3 regions of the Paracidovorax wautersii genome follow, and region 3 is predicted to be linked to each of the others. Evidence: predicted binding sites of a transcription regulator. Region 3 holds the regulator's gene; each other region holds the start of a gene.

Region 1 (4,996 bases), 2.5 Mb from region 3:
GAAGCGCACATCGGTTGCGGGGGCTGCTGCAGCCACTGGCTGTGCAGGCGCCGCGCTCACGCCGCCGGCGTCGCTGCCGGAGGACACGGAGTTGAGCTGACGCGTGTTCACGGTGCTCATCTCCACGTGGGTGGCGCTTTGCGTGCGCAGGTAGTACGTGGTCTTGAGGCCGCGCACCCAGGCGAGCTTGTAGGTATCGTCGAGCTTCTTGCCCGATGCGCCGGCCATGTAGATGTTCAGGCTCTGGGCCTGGTCGATCCACTTCTGGCGGCGCGACGCGGCTTCCACCAGCCACGAAGGAGCCACTTCGAAGGCGGTGGAGTACAGCGCCTTGACGTCTTGCGGCACGCGGTCGATGGCATGCAGCGAGCCCTTGAAGTGCTTGAGGTCCATGACCATCACATCGTCCCACAGGCCCAGGCGCTTCAGATCACGGACCAGGTAGCCGTTGATCACGGTGAACTCGCCCGACAGGTTGGATTTCACGGACAGGTTGCCGAACGACGGTTCGATGGACGCGTCCACACCGACGATGTTGGATATGGTGGCGGTGGGCGCGATGGCCACGCAGTTGGAGTTGCGCATGCCGTCCTGCGCGATCTTCTTGCGCAGGGCATCCCAGTCCAGCGTGGAAGAGCGGTCCACTTCGACGAAGCCGCCGCGGGCTTTTTCCAGCAGGTCCAGCGTGTCGAACGGCAGGATGCCGCGGTCCCACAGCGAACCGGTGTAGCTGTCGTACTTGCCGCGTTCCTTGGCCAGTTCGGTCGAAGCCCAGTAGGCGTAGTAGCAGATGGCTTCCATCGACTGGTCGGCGAATTCCACTGCCGCCTGGGAGGCGTAGGGAATGCGCAGTTCGTACAGGCTGTCCTGGAAGGCCATGAGGCCCAGGCCCACCGGACGGTGGCGCATGTTGGAGGCACGGGCCTTTTCGACGGCGTAGTAATTGATGTCGATGACGTTGTCGAGCATGCGCATGGCCACCGAGATAGTCTTGCGCAGCTTGGCGTGGTCCAGTTCCTTGCCGTTGGCGCCGTCCTTGAGGTGGCGCATGAGGTTCACGGAACCCAGGTTGCAGACGGCCGTTTCCGTGTCGCTGGTATTGAGCGTGATTTCCGTGCACAGGTTGGACGAGTGCACCACGCCGGCGTGCTGCTGGGGCGAGCGCACATTGCAGGCGTCCTTGAACGTGATCCAGGGGTGGCCGGTCTCGAACAGCATCGTCAGGATCTTGCGCCACAGGTCGGTGGCCTGGATGGTGCGCGAGGGCTTGATCTCGCCGCGTGCGGCCTTTTCCTCGTAGGCCACATAGGCCTTCTCGAAGTCGGCGCCGAACAGGTCGTGCAGGTCGGGCACGTTGGAGGGCGAGAACAGCGTCCAGGTGCCCTTTTCCATCACGCGGCGCATGAACAGGTCGGGGATCCAGTTGGCCGTGTTCATGTCGTGCGTGCGGCGGCGGTCATCGCCGGTGTTCTTGCGCAGCTCCAGGAACTCTTCGATGTCCAGATGCCAGGTTTCCAGGTAGGTACAGACGGCGCCCTTGCGCTTGCCGCCCTGGTTCACCGCCACGGCGGTGTCGTTCACCACCTTCAGGAAAGGCACCACGCCCTGCGATTCGCCGTTGGTGCCCTTGATGTGGGAGCCCAGGGCGCGCACGCGCGTCCAGTCGTTGCCCAGGCCGCCGGCAAACTTGGAGAGCAGGGCGTTTTCCTTGATCGATTCATAGATGCCGTCCAGGTCGTCGGGCACCGTGGTCAGGTAGCAGCTGGAGAGCTGCGAGCGCAGCGTGCCGCTGTTGAACAGGGTAGGCGTGGACGACATGAAGTCGAACGACGACAGCACTTCATAGAACTCGATGGCGCGGGCTTCGCGATCCACCTCGTTCAATGCCAGGCCCATGGCCACGCGCATGAAGAAGGCCTGCGGCAGTTCGATGCGTGTCTTGCGCACGTGCAGGAAGTAGCGGTCGTACAGCGTCTGCAGACCCAGGTAATCGAACTGCTGGTCCCGCTCGGCCTTCAGTGCCGCGCCGAGCTTGTGCAGGTCGTACATCTGCAGCAGCCGCGGGTCGAGCAGTTCGTTGTCCACGCCCTTCTGAATGAACTCAGGGAAATAGGCGGCATAGGCGGCGCTCATGTCCGCGGGGACGACGTCGCGGCCCAGCACTTCCCGCACGATGGTGTGCAGCAGCAGGCGTGCGGTGGCGTAGGTGTAGTCGGGGTCCTTTTCGATCAACGTGCGCGCGGCCAGGATGGAGGCCTTGTAGACCTCGTCCATGGGCACGCCGTCGTAGAGGTTGCGCATCGTCTCGGTGACGATGGGGCCGGCCTTGATGTCTGCACCCAGGTTGGAGCACGCGGATTCGATGAGGCCGTGCAGGCGCAGGATGTCGAGTTGTACGCGCTGGCCGTTGTCGATCACGTGCAGGGCGGGCGTGGCCGGGGCCAGCTGCTCCTGGTGGTGCGTACGCTCCTGAGTGCGGCGTTCGCGGTAGAGGACGTAGGCGCGCGCCACTTCGTGGTGCTCGCCGCGCATCAGGCCCAGCTCGACATGGTCCTGCACGTCTTCGATATGGAAGGTGCCGCCATTGGGACGCGAGCGCATCAGCGCCCGGACCACGCCCTGGGTGAGGGCGTCCACCGTCTCGCGCACGCTGGCCGAAGCCGCCCCCTGGGTGCCATGCACTGCGAGGAAGGCTTTCATCAGGGCGACGGCGATCTTCTGGGGCTCGAAGGGCACCACTGCGCCGTTGCGGCGGATGATCTGGTAGTGGGTGAGCGTCTCTGCGGAGTCGGCGGCTTCGGCGGGGGAAGCGGGCTGGACGGGGCGCTGAGCGGCGTCGGCGGACGAAAGATGGGGCGCAGCTTGCATGGGTTTTCCTCTCTGTGGGCTGTCGGGGAGGCAGGTCGGCGGGACGGGTGCCGATCTGCAAGGAAGATGGGCCGGCTGGAAGCCGGAGCACACTATATATGGGGTGTGTGGCGACCGCAAGGCACTACAGGTAGTGTACCGCGCGAAGCGGGTGAAGCGCTTGCAACCAGATGAATCCGTACGGACAGACCGCAGCGGATCGGCGGATTCTGGTGTCGCAAAACCGGCCGGGCCGGCGAGGATACGCGATCTGCAGGCCGTTCATGCCGGGACGGCCCCGCTTTTTTTCAGGCCGCTCCGCCCCGCTCAGCGGCGGCGTGGGAAACGCGCCACAGGCCAGCCCAATCCATCCCGCAACCGCTCCCAGCGAAAGCCGGCCCCCGGATCCTGCTTGCGTCCTGGAGCGATATCTTCGTGACCGGCGATGTGCGCAATCGGGTAGCGCAAGGCGATGTCCTGGCACAAGGCAGTGAGGGACGCGTACTGCGCTTCCTCGAAGCACTGGCCCTCCAGGCCTTCCAGTTCGATGCCGATGGAATCGTCGTTGCAATTCTCTCGCCCACGGTAGCTGGAGGGGCCGGCATGCCACGCGCGCTGATCGCAGTCCACGAACTGCCAGATGACGCCCTCGCGTGTGACGAAAAAGTGCGCGGATACCTGCAGGCCTCGGATGCTCTGGAAGTAGGGGTGGGCATCCCAGTCCAAGCGGTTGGTGAAGAGCTGCTGGACGCAGCCCGTGCCGTACTGGCCCGGGGGCAGGCTGATCGAGTGCACGACGACCAGGTCCACTGCCGCGCTCAGTGGTCGGGGGCCGAAGTTGGGTGAGGCCAGGTAGCGGGCCGGTAGGTAGCGCCCGCCGTCCCATGCGCCTTGCGTGTCGCCGGTGGGATCAGGTTTCGTCGTCATGGGAGTCGCCGCCCTGCGGCGTGGCGATGCCGAGGCGGGCGATACGGTAGCGGATCTGGCGCAGGCTGATGCCCAGCCGTGCCGCAGTGGCCGTGCGGTTGAAGCCGGTCTCGCGCAAGGCGCGCACCAGAATGTCCTTCTCCTGCAGGTCCAGCCAGCCCTGCAGATCGCTGGGCAATGGCTGTGCGGCGGCATTCACTGCCGGCCCCGCCGGGGCAAGCGGGGGCGCGGCGAGCGGCTCTTCGGCGGCCGCAGAGGCTGCCGGGTTCGGGGGCGCGTTCGCCGGGTCTGCTCCCGCGGCCGCGGGTGGCGGGTCTACCTGCAGTTCGCCGGCGTCGCTGAGCGCGACCGCGCGGTGCAGCAGGTTTTCCAGCTCGCGCACGTTGCCGGGCAGCGGGTGCTGCGCGATGCAGGCCAGTGCCGACGCGCTCAGGCGGGGCACGGGCACGCCGGACTCCTGGCCGATGCGCAGCAACAAGGCCTCGCACAGGGCCGGCAGGTCTTCGCGCCGTTCCCGCAGGGCCGGGATCAGCAGTTCGATGACGTTAAGGCGGTAATAGAGATCCTGCCGGAACCGTCCGGCCTGCACGTCGGCGGCCAGATCGCGGTGCGTGGCGCTGACGATGCGCACGTCGATCATTTCTTCCTGCACGGAGCCGAGCGGGCGCACGCTGCGCTCCTGGATGGCGCGCAGCAGCTTGGACTGCATGGCCAGCGGCAGGTCACCGATCTCGTCGAGAAACAGCGTGCCGCCTCGGGCGGCCTGGAAATAGCCGTCGCGGTCCTGCACCGCGCCGGTGTACGAGCCCTTGCGCGCGCCGAAGAACTCGGCCTCCAGCAGGCTTTCTGGAATGGCGCCGCAGTTGACCGCCACGAAAGGCCGGTCACCGCGCTGGCTGCAGGCGTGCAGTGCGCGGGCGACCAGTTCCTTGCCCGTCCCGGACTCGCCGCGGATCAGCACCGGCGCCATGCTCCGGGCCACCTTGGCGATGCGCTGCTTGACGTTGCGCATGGCCTCCGATGGGCCGACCAGCCGTTGCAGGGCCGGGTTGTCCGTCGCCGCGTCGGGCACTGGCTGCGCGGCGCGGACGGACGTACCTTCGGCCCGCGCAGGCGTCGATGCCCATACCACGCCGCCTGCTCCCTGGATGGCGGACGCCACCACGGCGCGGAACTGCTTGAGATCGACCGGCTTGGTGAGGTAGTCGAAGGCGCCGGCGCG
Region 2 (4,996 bases), 1.4 Mb from region 3:
GCGCGGCAGACAGCATGGTGTTTTAAACCCGTTCAGGTCATTATTACCCCATTCACAACGGTTGATTTCACCATCAGCTCGTGCAAGCGCTTGATTCGTAAGGGCGCGGGGTTGGCCTGCGGCTTGCGTTGCATCAAGCAGCCTCTCCAAAGGCCCGACACCCCCGAAAGGACGCACACCGTGAACCTCGACCGCTTCAAGCACCAGCACGTGGACATCCTGCAGAGCATCGCCACGCTGCGCCACCTGTCCCATGCGGGCGTGGAAGACCACGCCACCGAGATCGCGCGCCAGATCGTCGCCATGAGCAGCACCATCAAGCTGCATCTCGCCGCCGAAGACCGCGCGCTGTACCCCGCGCTGCAGCACGAGGGCGATGCTGCACTGGCCCGCATGGGTCAGCAGTACCAGCAGGAGATGGCCTCGATCGCGCAGGACTACGACGCCTTCGCGCGGCGCTGGAACACGCCCGCGAGCGTGCGGGCCGATGGCACGGGCTTTCGCCGGGACGCCAACATCGTGCTGCGCCGCGTGCACGAGCGCATGCAGCGCGAGAACCGCGATTTCTATCCGCGCATCGAAGCGTTGGACGCCGTTCCCGCCTGATGGCCGGGCCCTGGCGCCGCATCTTCTTTCGTATTCCCTTCTATCAGTCATCCATCGGCGGGCTCCGGCCTCTGCCTTTCACCGGCCCGCTGGGCCGGTTTTTTTTGGCCCTCGCTCAGCGCCGGCCCGGCAGCATGCGCAGCAGCACATCGTCACGCCGCACCCAGTGGTGCGTCAGCGCTGCCGCCACGTGAAGGGCCACGACGACCCAGGCGACATACTTGCCGAGGAAGTGGTGGACGGCATCGATGGGTGCCTCGAACGCCTCCCAGCCCACGGACCCGGTGCGGCCGATCCAGCCGAAGAGGGCCGTCTCGTTGAAGCCTGTGACGGTGAACAGCCCGAAGTCCGTCGGCGCGCCGGTGCCGAGGTAGCCCGTGAGCGGCATCACCACGAGCAAGCCGTAGAGCGCCCAGTGCGCCGTGTGCGCCAGCGCGTGCTCCAGGGCCGACCCGGGCGGGTCTTGCGGCGGGACGTCCAGCCACCGGCACCACAGCCGCGGCAGCACCAGCGCACCGACCAACAGGCCCAGCGCCCAGTGGATGTTGAGCACGGGCAGGGCCTCATCGGACATGTCGTCCATGAACCAGATGACGTAGTACACGATGGCATACGCGCCGATGAAGGCGGCGGCGCTCGTCCAGTGGAAAAACTGGGCAAGGGCGCCGTAGCGGGTGGCGGTGTTGGTCCATCGCATGGGCCGGACTCCTAGAGGCGAAAACGACAAAAACGGGGCAATGGGGAGGCGAGCGGTCAGGCCCGTGGCCGCAAACCATCGAGCAGCCGCCCCAGGCCTTGCAGGGCATCGGCCAGCCGCGACTCGGGATCACCATCGGACTCGGCGATCCAGAACGACGCCTCGGTGACCACGCCGTACAACATGCGCGCCATGGCGCCGGCATGCAGCGGCGCCACGGAGCCTTCGGCGATCAGCTGCTGCAGGGCCGCCTCCAGCGCGGCGATGCCCACCGATTGCGCCGGCTGGGGCACGTCCCCGAAGACGGCGCGGGCGTCCTGCAGGATCACGCGGCGGATCTCCGGCTCCAGGGCCAGTTCGAGGTAGGTGCGGCAGCGCCCGCAGAAGCCCTCCCACGGCGTGGGCGCCGCCCGGGAGACGGCGTCCAGCCGCGCGCCCACCTCGGCCTCGATCTGTCCGATGACGGCGGCGAGCAGCCCGGGCTTCCCGCCGAAGTGGTGGTACAGCGCGCCGCGGGTCAGCCCGGCCTCGCGGGTGAGGTCATCCATCGAGGTCTGGGCATAGCCTTGCGCCGCGAACGCACGCCGCGCCGTGGCGACAAGCAGTGCGCGGGTGGACTCGATCATGGCCGCGCGGCTGCGGCGCTGGCGTTTGGGCGGGGGGGCTGGGGCCTGGGTCATTGTGGGGCGCATGCTATTCACATACATCTCGTATGTCAATGAATCGCGGGGAACCAAGGGGCGCAGGGTGCGGGTGCATCGCGGTCTCCGCCCTTGCGCTTCATCAAACTACCTATAGCGTCCGGCAGGTATGGTGCACACCATAGGTAGTGTTTTCAAGCCATCCGACCGGAGTGTTCCTGCATGCCATCCAGCCTCGTCTCCCTGCCCCGCGACGTCATCAAGCGCAGCGGCCAACACGCCGCTTTCGATGCCGGCAAGATCCGCTCCGCGCTGCAGCGCGCAGGCGCGGCGACGGGTGAGTTCGACGGCGACGAGGCGCAGCTGCTGACCGCGCAGGCCACCAAGGTGCTGATCCACCGTTTCCATGGCGAGGCCCCCACCATCGAGCAGATCCAGGATGTGGTGGAGCAGACGCTGATCGCCGCCAACCACCTGGCCACGGCCCGCGCCTACATCGCCTACCGCGAGCGCCACGCCACGCTGCGCGCGGACCGGCAGACGCTGGTGAATGTGGAAAGCTCCATCAACGAATACCTCACGCGGGCCGACTGGCGCGTGAACGCCAACGCCAACCAGGGCTATTCGCTGGGCGGGCTGATCCTGAACGTGGCGGGCAAGGTCACGGCCAACTACTGGCTGTCGCACGTCTACACGCCCGAGATCGGCGAGGCGCACCGCAATGGCGACATCCACATCCACGACCTCGACATGCTCAGCGGCTACTGCGCCGGCTGGTCGCTGCGCACGCTGCTGCACGAGGGCCTGAACGGCGTGCCCGGCAAGGTGGAGGCGGGCCCTGCCAAGCACATGTCTTCGGCCGTGGGGCAGATCGTGAACTTCCTGGGCACGCTGCAGAACGAGTGGGCCGGCGCGCAGGCGTTCTCTTCGTTCGACACCTACATGGCGCCCTTCGTGCGCGTGGATGCCATGGACTACGCCGCCGTGCGCCAGTGCATCCAGGAGCTGGTCTACAACCTGAACGTGCCCTCGCGCTGGGGCACGCAGACGCCGTTCACCAACCTCACGTTCGACTGGACCTGCCCCGAGGACCTGCGCGAGCAGGTGCCCATGATCGCCGGCCAGGAGATGCCCTTTGCCTACGGCGACCTGCAGGCCGAGATGGACCTCATCAACCGCGCCTACATCGACGTGATGACCACGGGCGACGCCAAGGGCCGCGTGTTCACCTTCCCCATCCCCACATACAACATCACGAAGGACTTCCCGTGGGAGAGCGAGAACGCGCGCCTGCTGTTCGACATGACGGCCAAGTATGGCCTGCCCTACTTCCAGAACTTCATCAATTCGGAGCTGGAGCCGAACATGGTGCGCTCGATGTGCTGCCGGCTGCAGCTGGATCTGCGCGAGCTGCTCAAGCGCGGCAACGGCCTGTTCGGCAGCGCCGAGCAGACGGGCAGCCTGGGCGTGGTCACCATCAACTGCGCGCGCCTGGGCCATCTGCATGCGGGCGATGAAGCCGGCCTGTTCGATGCGCTGGACCGGCTGATGGAGCTGGGCAAGCAGAGCCTGGAGACCAAGCGCAAGCTGATCCAGCGCCTGATGGACCAGGGCCTGTTCCCCTACACCAAGCGCTACCTGGGCACGCTGCGCAACCACTTCAGCACGCTGGGCGTGAACGGCATCAACGAGATGGTGCGCAACTTCACGCACGACGCGCATGACATCACCAGCGAGTGGGGCCACGCCTTCGCGGTGCGGCTGCTGGACCATGTGCGCGTGCGGATGACGGACTTCCAGGAAGCAACCGGCCACTTGTACAACCTGGAGGCCACGCCCGCCGAGGGCACGACCTACCGCTTCGCCAAGGAAGACAAGAAGCGCTGGCCCGCCATCCTGCAGGCCGGCACGGCCGAGCAGCCGTACTACACCAACTCGTCGCAGCTGCCCGTGGGCTACACCAGCGACCCGTTCGAGGCACTCACGCGCCAGGAGCAACTCCAGTCCAAGTACACCGGCGGCACGGTGCTGCACCTGTACATGGGTGAACGCATCTCCAGCGGCGAGGCCTGCGGCCAGCTGGTCAAGCGCGCGCTGACGAACTTCCGCCTGCCCTACATCACGGTGACGCCCACGTTCTCGATCTGCCCCACGCACGGCTACCTGGCGGGCGAACACCCGTTCTGCCCCACCTGCGACGAAGAACGCCTGCAGGCCAAGCGCCAACGCCTGGCGGCCTGAGGATTTCAAGCCAAATCGGCCTCAAGCGCTTGATGGACAAGCGCATCTAGCTATCAATACCGAAGCATTTTCTCCACCACCGAAAGGACCTTCCATGAGCCAGTATTCCGTTGCCGAACAAGGCGCCCTCGCCGCGGCCTCCGACGTGCAACTGACCGACGACGAGCGCCAGCCCTGCGAGGTCTGGACCCGCGTGATGGGCTACCACCGCCCCGTGGCCAGCTTCAACACCGGCAAGCAGGGAGAACACCACGAGCGCCGCTTCTTCGCCGAGCCTGGCCGTGCCTGCCCTGCCAGCCACTGCTGAACCCGCGGCCCGGGCGGCCGACGCGCTGCGCATCGGTGGGCTGACGCCGCTCACCACCATCGACTTTCCGGGCCGGCTGGCGGCCGTGGTGTTCTGCCAGGGCTGCCCATGGCGCTGCACCTACTGCCACAACACGGAGCTGCTCGACGCGGCCGGCCCCACCGCCCACACCTGGGCGGATGTGGAACACTTTCTGCAGAGCCGCCGGGGCCTGCTCGATGGCGTGGTGTTCTCCGGCGGCGAGCCCACGCTGCAGGCCGGCCTGCCCGATGCGCTGGCCCGCGTGCGGGCCATGGGCTTTGCCACCGGCCTGCACACGGCCGGCATGTACCCCGAGCGCATCGACCACGTGCTGGGCCTGCTGGACTGGGTGGGCCTGGACATCAAGGGCCCGCTGCACCGTTACGACGCGATCACCGGCGTGCCCGGCAGCGGCGCCAAGGCCTGGGACACGCTGCAGCGCGTGCGGGCCAGCGGCGTGGCGCTGGAATGCCGCACCACCTG
Region 3 (4,996 bases):
TGCCCAAGGAGCAGGCCGCAGTGGCGTACTGGCTGAGCAAGAAATACCGCGTCGCGCCCGAGCCCCTGGCGGTGCTGGTATCCGAAGCCTATGACATCGGTACCCGTACCAAGCTCGATCCCACGTTGATCCTGGCCATCATGGCTGTGGAATCCAGCTTCAATCCGTTCGCTCAGAGTTCGGTAGGTGCGCAGGGCCTGATGCAGGTGATGACCCGCGTGCACACCGACAAGTACCAGAATTTCGGCGGCCACTTTGCGGCCTTCGATCCGGTGAGCAACCTGCGCGTGGGCGTGAAGGTGCTGCAGGAATGCATCACCCGCGCCGGCTCGCTCGAAGGCGGTCTGCGTTTCTACGTGGGTGCGGCCAATCTGCCTGACGACGGTGGTTACGCGGCCAAGGTGCTGGCGGAGCATTTCCGTCTGCGCCAAGTCGCCAGCGGACGTGCCGTGCCCCTGCAGCCCGCAGCGCCCGCCACGCCACCCATGCTCTCCACCAAGGCGCCGGCCCAAAGCGTGCCGGCCCCTGCCGCGGCTGATGCAGCCGCCGCTGCAGCCACCGTGCCCGCCGCAGGCGCTGTGGGCGACAAGGTGGCACTGCTGTCCGAGCACGGCGCCACGGCCACGCCCTGAAACGCCACGCCCCTCGGCTACACTACCGGGGTACGCGACTGGCGATAGGCGCGGTGACCTGCAGTCACTGCCGCTGACGTGGAATCCGGCAGGGGGCCTTTCTCCTGTGAACCACTGGGAAGCGTACCGCAGGGCCCTGCTTCTCTTCCCTGCGTTCCGCCGTTCGCCTGGGCAGCCCTTGTTTCAAGGGACACAAGTTCATAGGACTGCCACGCCATGTACCAACGCAATATTCTTGTCGAACAAGCCGATCCCGAAATCTGGGCGGCCATCCAGGCGGAAAACGTCCGCCAGGAAGAGCACATCGAGCTGATCGCGAGCGAGAACTACGCCTCGCCCGCCGTCATGGCGGCCCAGGGCTCGCAGCTCACCAACAAGTATGCAGAAGGCTATCCCGGCAAGCGCTACTACGGCGGTTGCGAGAACGTGGACGTGGTCGAGCAACTGGCCATCGACCGCGTGAAGAAGCTCTTCGGCGCCGACGCCGCCAACGTGCAGCCTAACTCGGGCTCGCAGGCCAACCAGGCCGTGCTGCTGGCCTTCCTGAAGCCCGGCGACACCATCCTCGGCATGAGCCTGGCCGAAGGTGGTCACCTGACGCACGGCATGCCCCTGAACATGAGCGGCAAGTGGTTCAACATCGTCTCGTACGGCCTGAACGACAAGGAAGAGATCGATTACGACGCGCTGGAAGCCAAGGCGCGCGAGTCCAAGCCCAAGCTGATCATCGCCGGCGCGTCGGCGTACGCCCTGCGCATCGATTTCGAGCGCTTCGCCAAGATCGCCAAGGAAGTCGGCGCCATTTTCTGGGTGGATATCGCCCACTATGCCGGCCTCGTGGTTGCAGGCGAGTACCCCAACCCGGTGCCTTTCGCCGACGTGGTCACCTCCACCACGCACAAGAGCCTGCGTGGCCCGCGCGGCGGCATCATCCTGATGAAGGCCGAGCACGAGAAGGCGATCAACTCCGCCATCTTCCCCGGCCTGCAAGGCGGCCCGCTGGAGCACGTGATCGCCGCCAAGGCCGTGGCCTTCAAGGAAGCGCTGACGCCCGAGTTCAAGGCCTACCAGCAACAGGTGGTGAAGAACGCCAAGGTGTTCGCCGAGACGCTGATCGCCCGCGGCCTGCGCATCGTGAGCGGCCGGACCGAAAGCCATGTCATGCTGGTGGATCTGCGCTCCAAGGGCATCACCGGCAAGGTGGCCGAAGCCGCTCTGGGCCAGGCGCACATCACCATCAACAAGAACTCGATCCCGAACGACCCCGAGAAGCCGATGGTCACCAGCGGCATCCGCGTGGGTACGCCGGCCATCACCACGCGTGGCTTCAAGGAAGAAGAAACGCGCATCACGGCCAACCTGCTGGCCGATGTGCTGGACAACCCACAGGACGAGGCCAACCTGGCCGCCGTGCGTGCCAAGGTCCACGCGCTGACCAGCCGTTTCCCGGTCTACCGCTGATCCGGCGCCCCGCCCGCCCGCGCCCTGCCCCATGAAGTGTCCCTTCTGCAGCCATGCCGAGACCCAGGTCGTCGAGACCCGTGTCTCGGAGGAAGGGGACTTCATCCGCCGCCGCCGCCAGTGCGGCGCGTGCGAGAAGCGTTTCACCACCTACGAGCGGCCGGAGGTGAACTTCCCCGCCGTGGTGAAGAAGGACGGGCGGCGCATCGACTACGACCGCAACAAGCTGCTCGGCTCGTTCAAGCTGGCGCTGCGCAAGCGCCCCGTGAGCACGACGCAGATCGACTCCGCCATGGAGCGCATCGAGGAAAAGCTGCTCAACCTCGGCCAGCGGGAAGTGATGTCCCACCGCATCGGCGAACTCGTCATGCGCGAGCTCAAGAAGCTCGACAAGGTGGCCTATATCCGCTTCGCCAGCGTGTACCGCAGCTTCGAGGACATCGACGAGTTCCGCGCACTGGTGGATGAAGTGCGCAAGTAGCACCCAGGGCCGCGCTTTGCAGGCGCCCACACGTTGCTATTGAAAATATAGCTGCATGCGCTTGATTGGCGGGCGCAAACCCTGTATTTGGCACCAACAAGCAGCCCGCACGGCGGCGCTTGCCAGGCGTGCTTCCCGGCCGGACGCCCTGCGCTGAATGTCCTCGAGGACGTGCGCCAACGCCCACGGCCCAACCCTTCGCCCACGCCACGCAGATGCAGAGCGAGCGCCTCGTACAAGCGCTTCCACCTCGGCCGCCCGATGGCGGCCCCGGCCCGCCAGAATCAGAGCAGCGAGGCCTTGATGGGGGGCACGGCCTGGGTCACGTCGCCGCACTGCGCGCGGTGGCGCAGGGCGTGGTCCATCAGCACCAGTGCCAGCAGCGCCTCCGCGATCGGCGCGGCGCGGATGCCCACGCAGGGGTCATGGCGGCCCTTGGTGATGACTTCGGTGCTCTGGCCGTGCACGTCGATGGATTCGCGCGGGCTGATGATCGAACTGGTGGGCTTGATGGCGATGGACGCCTCGATGTCTTGACCGCTGCTGATACCGCCCAGGATGCCGCCGGCATTGTTGCTGGCGAAGCCGCCGGGCGTGAGTGAATCGCCATGGTGCGTTCCGCGGTGGGCCACGCTGTCGAAACCAGCGCCGATCTCCACCGCCTTGACCGCATTCAGCCCCATGAGCGCATGGGCGATGTCGGCGTCGAGCTTGTCATAGAGCGGCTCCCCCAAACCGACGGGAACGCCCGTGGCCTGGACGCGGATGCGCGCGCCGCACGAATCGCCCGACTTGCGCAGCGCATCCATATAGTCTTCGTAGGCAGACACATCGGCCACCGGCGCGAAGAACGGATTGTTCGGCACATGCTCCCAGCTCTCGAAGGGGATGGCCAGTTCGCCGATCTGCGTCATGCAGGCCCGAAAGCGCGTGCCGTACTTCTCGGCCAGCCACTTCTTGGCCACAGCGCCTGCGGCCACGGTGGGCGCGGTCAGCCGGGCGGAGGAGCGCCCGCCGCCGCGCGGGTCGCGGATGCCGTACTTGTGCCAGTAGGTGTAGTCGGCGTGGCCCGGGCGGAAGCTCTGCGCGATGTTGGAGTAATCCTTGCTGCGCTGGTCGGTATTGCGGATCAGCAGGGCGATGGGCGTGCCGGTGGTCTTGCCTTCGTACACGCCCGAGAGGATCTCGACCGCGTCGGGCTCGGCGCGCTGGGTCACGTGGCGGCTGGTGCCGGGACGGCGGCGGTCCAGATCGGCCTGGATGTCGGCCTCGGTCAGCGCCATGCCGGGCGGGCAACCATCGATCACGCAGCCAATGGCCGGGCCGTGGGATTCACCGAAGTTGGTGACTGCGAATAGGGTTCCGATGGTGTTGCCGCTCATGGGCGGCGATTATCCCAGAGCCCGCGGGCAGCCCGGGCGGCACACCGGCGCAGCGCGGTGGCCGCCCATGCTCATAAAAAAATAGCTGCTGGCGCCCGTTGCACAAGCGCCAGCAGCCTTTTTCGCTCTGATGCGGGGATCAGGCGGCGGGGCTGGAGTCTTTCTCCGGCCAATCGCGGATATAGGCCTTGAGCATCTTGTTCTCGAAGTTCTGGCTGTCCACCACGGCCTTGGCGACGTCGTAGAAGCTGATCACACCCATGAGCATGCGGCGGTCCATCACCGGCATGTAGCGCGCATGGCGGTTGAGCATCATGCGGCGCACTTCGTCCATCTCGGTTTCCAGCGTGCAGGTCAGGGGCGCATCGTCCATGGCCGAGCGCACGAGCATGTTGCCCACGTTGCCGCTGTTCTTGACCATGGCCTGGATCACTTCGCGGAACGTCAGCATGCCCACCAGGTCACCGTGCTCCATCACCACCAGCGAACCGATGTCCTTCTCGGCCATCACCACGGCAGCCTGGGCGAGGGGCTCGTCCGGTGTCACGGTGTAGAGGGTGTTGCCTTTGACGCGAAGGATGTCGCTGACTTTCATGGGGTCTCCGGAGATGCTGTGGCCGCGCTGAATGGCGGCTGTTCTGCAGAAATATAGCCCACAATCCTCCCCTGATTCGAAACACAGGAGACAAGATGCCCGGTTACTCGGACCCTGGCTTTGATACGCTGGCTCTGCATGCGGGCGCCGTTCCCGACCCCGCCACCGGCGCACGCGCCGTGCCCATCCACCTCAGCACTTCGTTCGTCTTCGAGTCGAGCGACCACGCCGCCGCCCTCTTCAACCTGGAGCGGCCCGGCCATGTGTACAGCCGCATCAGCAACCCCACCAATGCGGTGCTGGAGCAGCGCGTGGCCGCGCTGGAGGGCGGTGTGGGCGCCATCGCGGTCGCCAGCGGCCAGGCCGCGCTGCACCTGGCGATCGCCACGCTGATGGGCGCAGGCAGCCACATCGTGGCCAGCACGGCGCTGTACGGCGGCTCGCA

What was found. The regulator NrdR, encoded in region 3, represses ribonucleotide reductase genes. The targets are predictions, from matches to a motif close to CACNANATNTNGTG.
Region 1: the regulator NrdR is predicted to act here: its motif matches at 2,959-2,972, upstream of QE399_RS02410 (ribonucleoside-diphosphate reductase subunit alpha).
Region 2: the regulator NrdR is predicted to act here: its motif matches at 2,122-2,135, upstream of QE399_RS07220 (ribonucleoside triphosphate reductase).

Annotation. Positions count from the first base shown of each region.
Region 1 is NZ_JAVIZX010000001.1:513,894-518,889, reverse strand. It holds gene QE399_RS02410 (ribonucleoside-diphosphate reductase subunit alpha) at 1-2,868, opposite strand, end outside; gene ampD (1,6-anhydro-N-acetylmuramyl-L-alanine amidase AmpD) at 3,175-3,774, opposite strand; gene QE399_RS02400 (sigma-54-dependent transcriptional regulator) at 3,758-4,996, opposite strand, start outside.
Region 2 is NZ_JAVIZX010000001.1:1,577,292-1,582,287, reverse strand. It holds gene norR (nitric oxide reductase transcriptional regulator NorR) at 1-16, opposite strand, end outside; gene QE399_RS07235 (hemerythrin domain-containing protein) at 181-606, shown strand; gene QE399_RS07230 (cytochrome b) at 722-1,303, opposite strand; gene QE399_RS07225 (TetR/AcrR family transcriptional regulator) at 1,360-1,929, opposite strand; gene QE399_RS07220 (ribonucleoside triphosphate reductase) at 2,167-4,185, shown strand; gene nrdD (anaerobic ribonucleoside-triphosphate reductase) at 4,280-4,492, shown strand; gene QE399_RS07210 (anaerobic ribonucleoside-triphosphate reductase activating protein) at 4,476-4,996, shown strand, end outside.
Region 3 is NZ_JAVIZX010000001.1:3,003,082-3,008,077, reverse strand. It holds gene QE399_RS13630 (lytic transglycosylase domain-containing protein) at 1-632, shown strand, start outside; ZMP/ZTP riboswitch at 657-812, shown strand; gene glyA (serine hydroxymethyltransferase) at 849-2,093, shown strand; gene nrdR (transcriptional regulator NrdR) at 2,125-2,574, shown strand; gene aroC (chorismate synthase) at 2,859-3,956, opposite strand; gene QE399_RS13610 (CBS domain-containing protein) at 4,096-4,551, opposite strand; gene QE399_RS13605 (O-acetylhomoserine aminocarboxypropyltransferase) at 4,647-4,996, shown strand, end outside.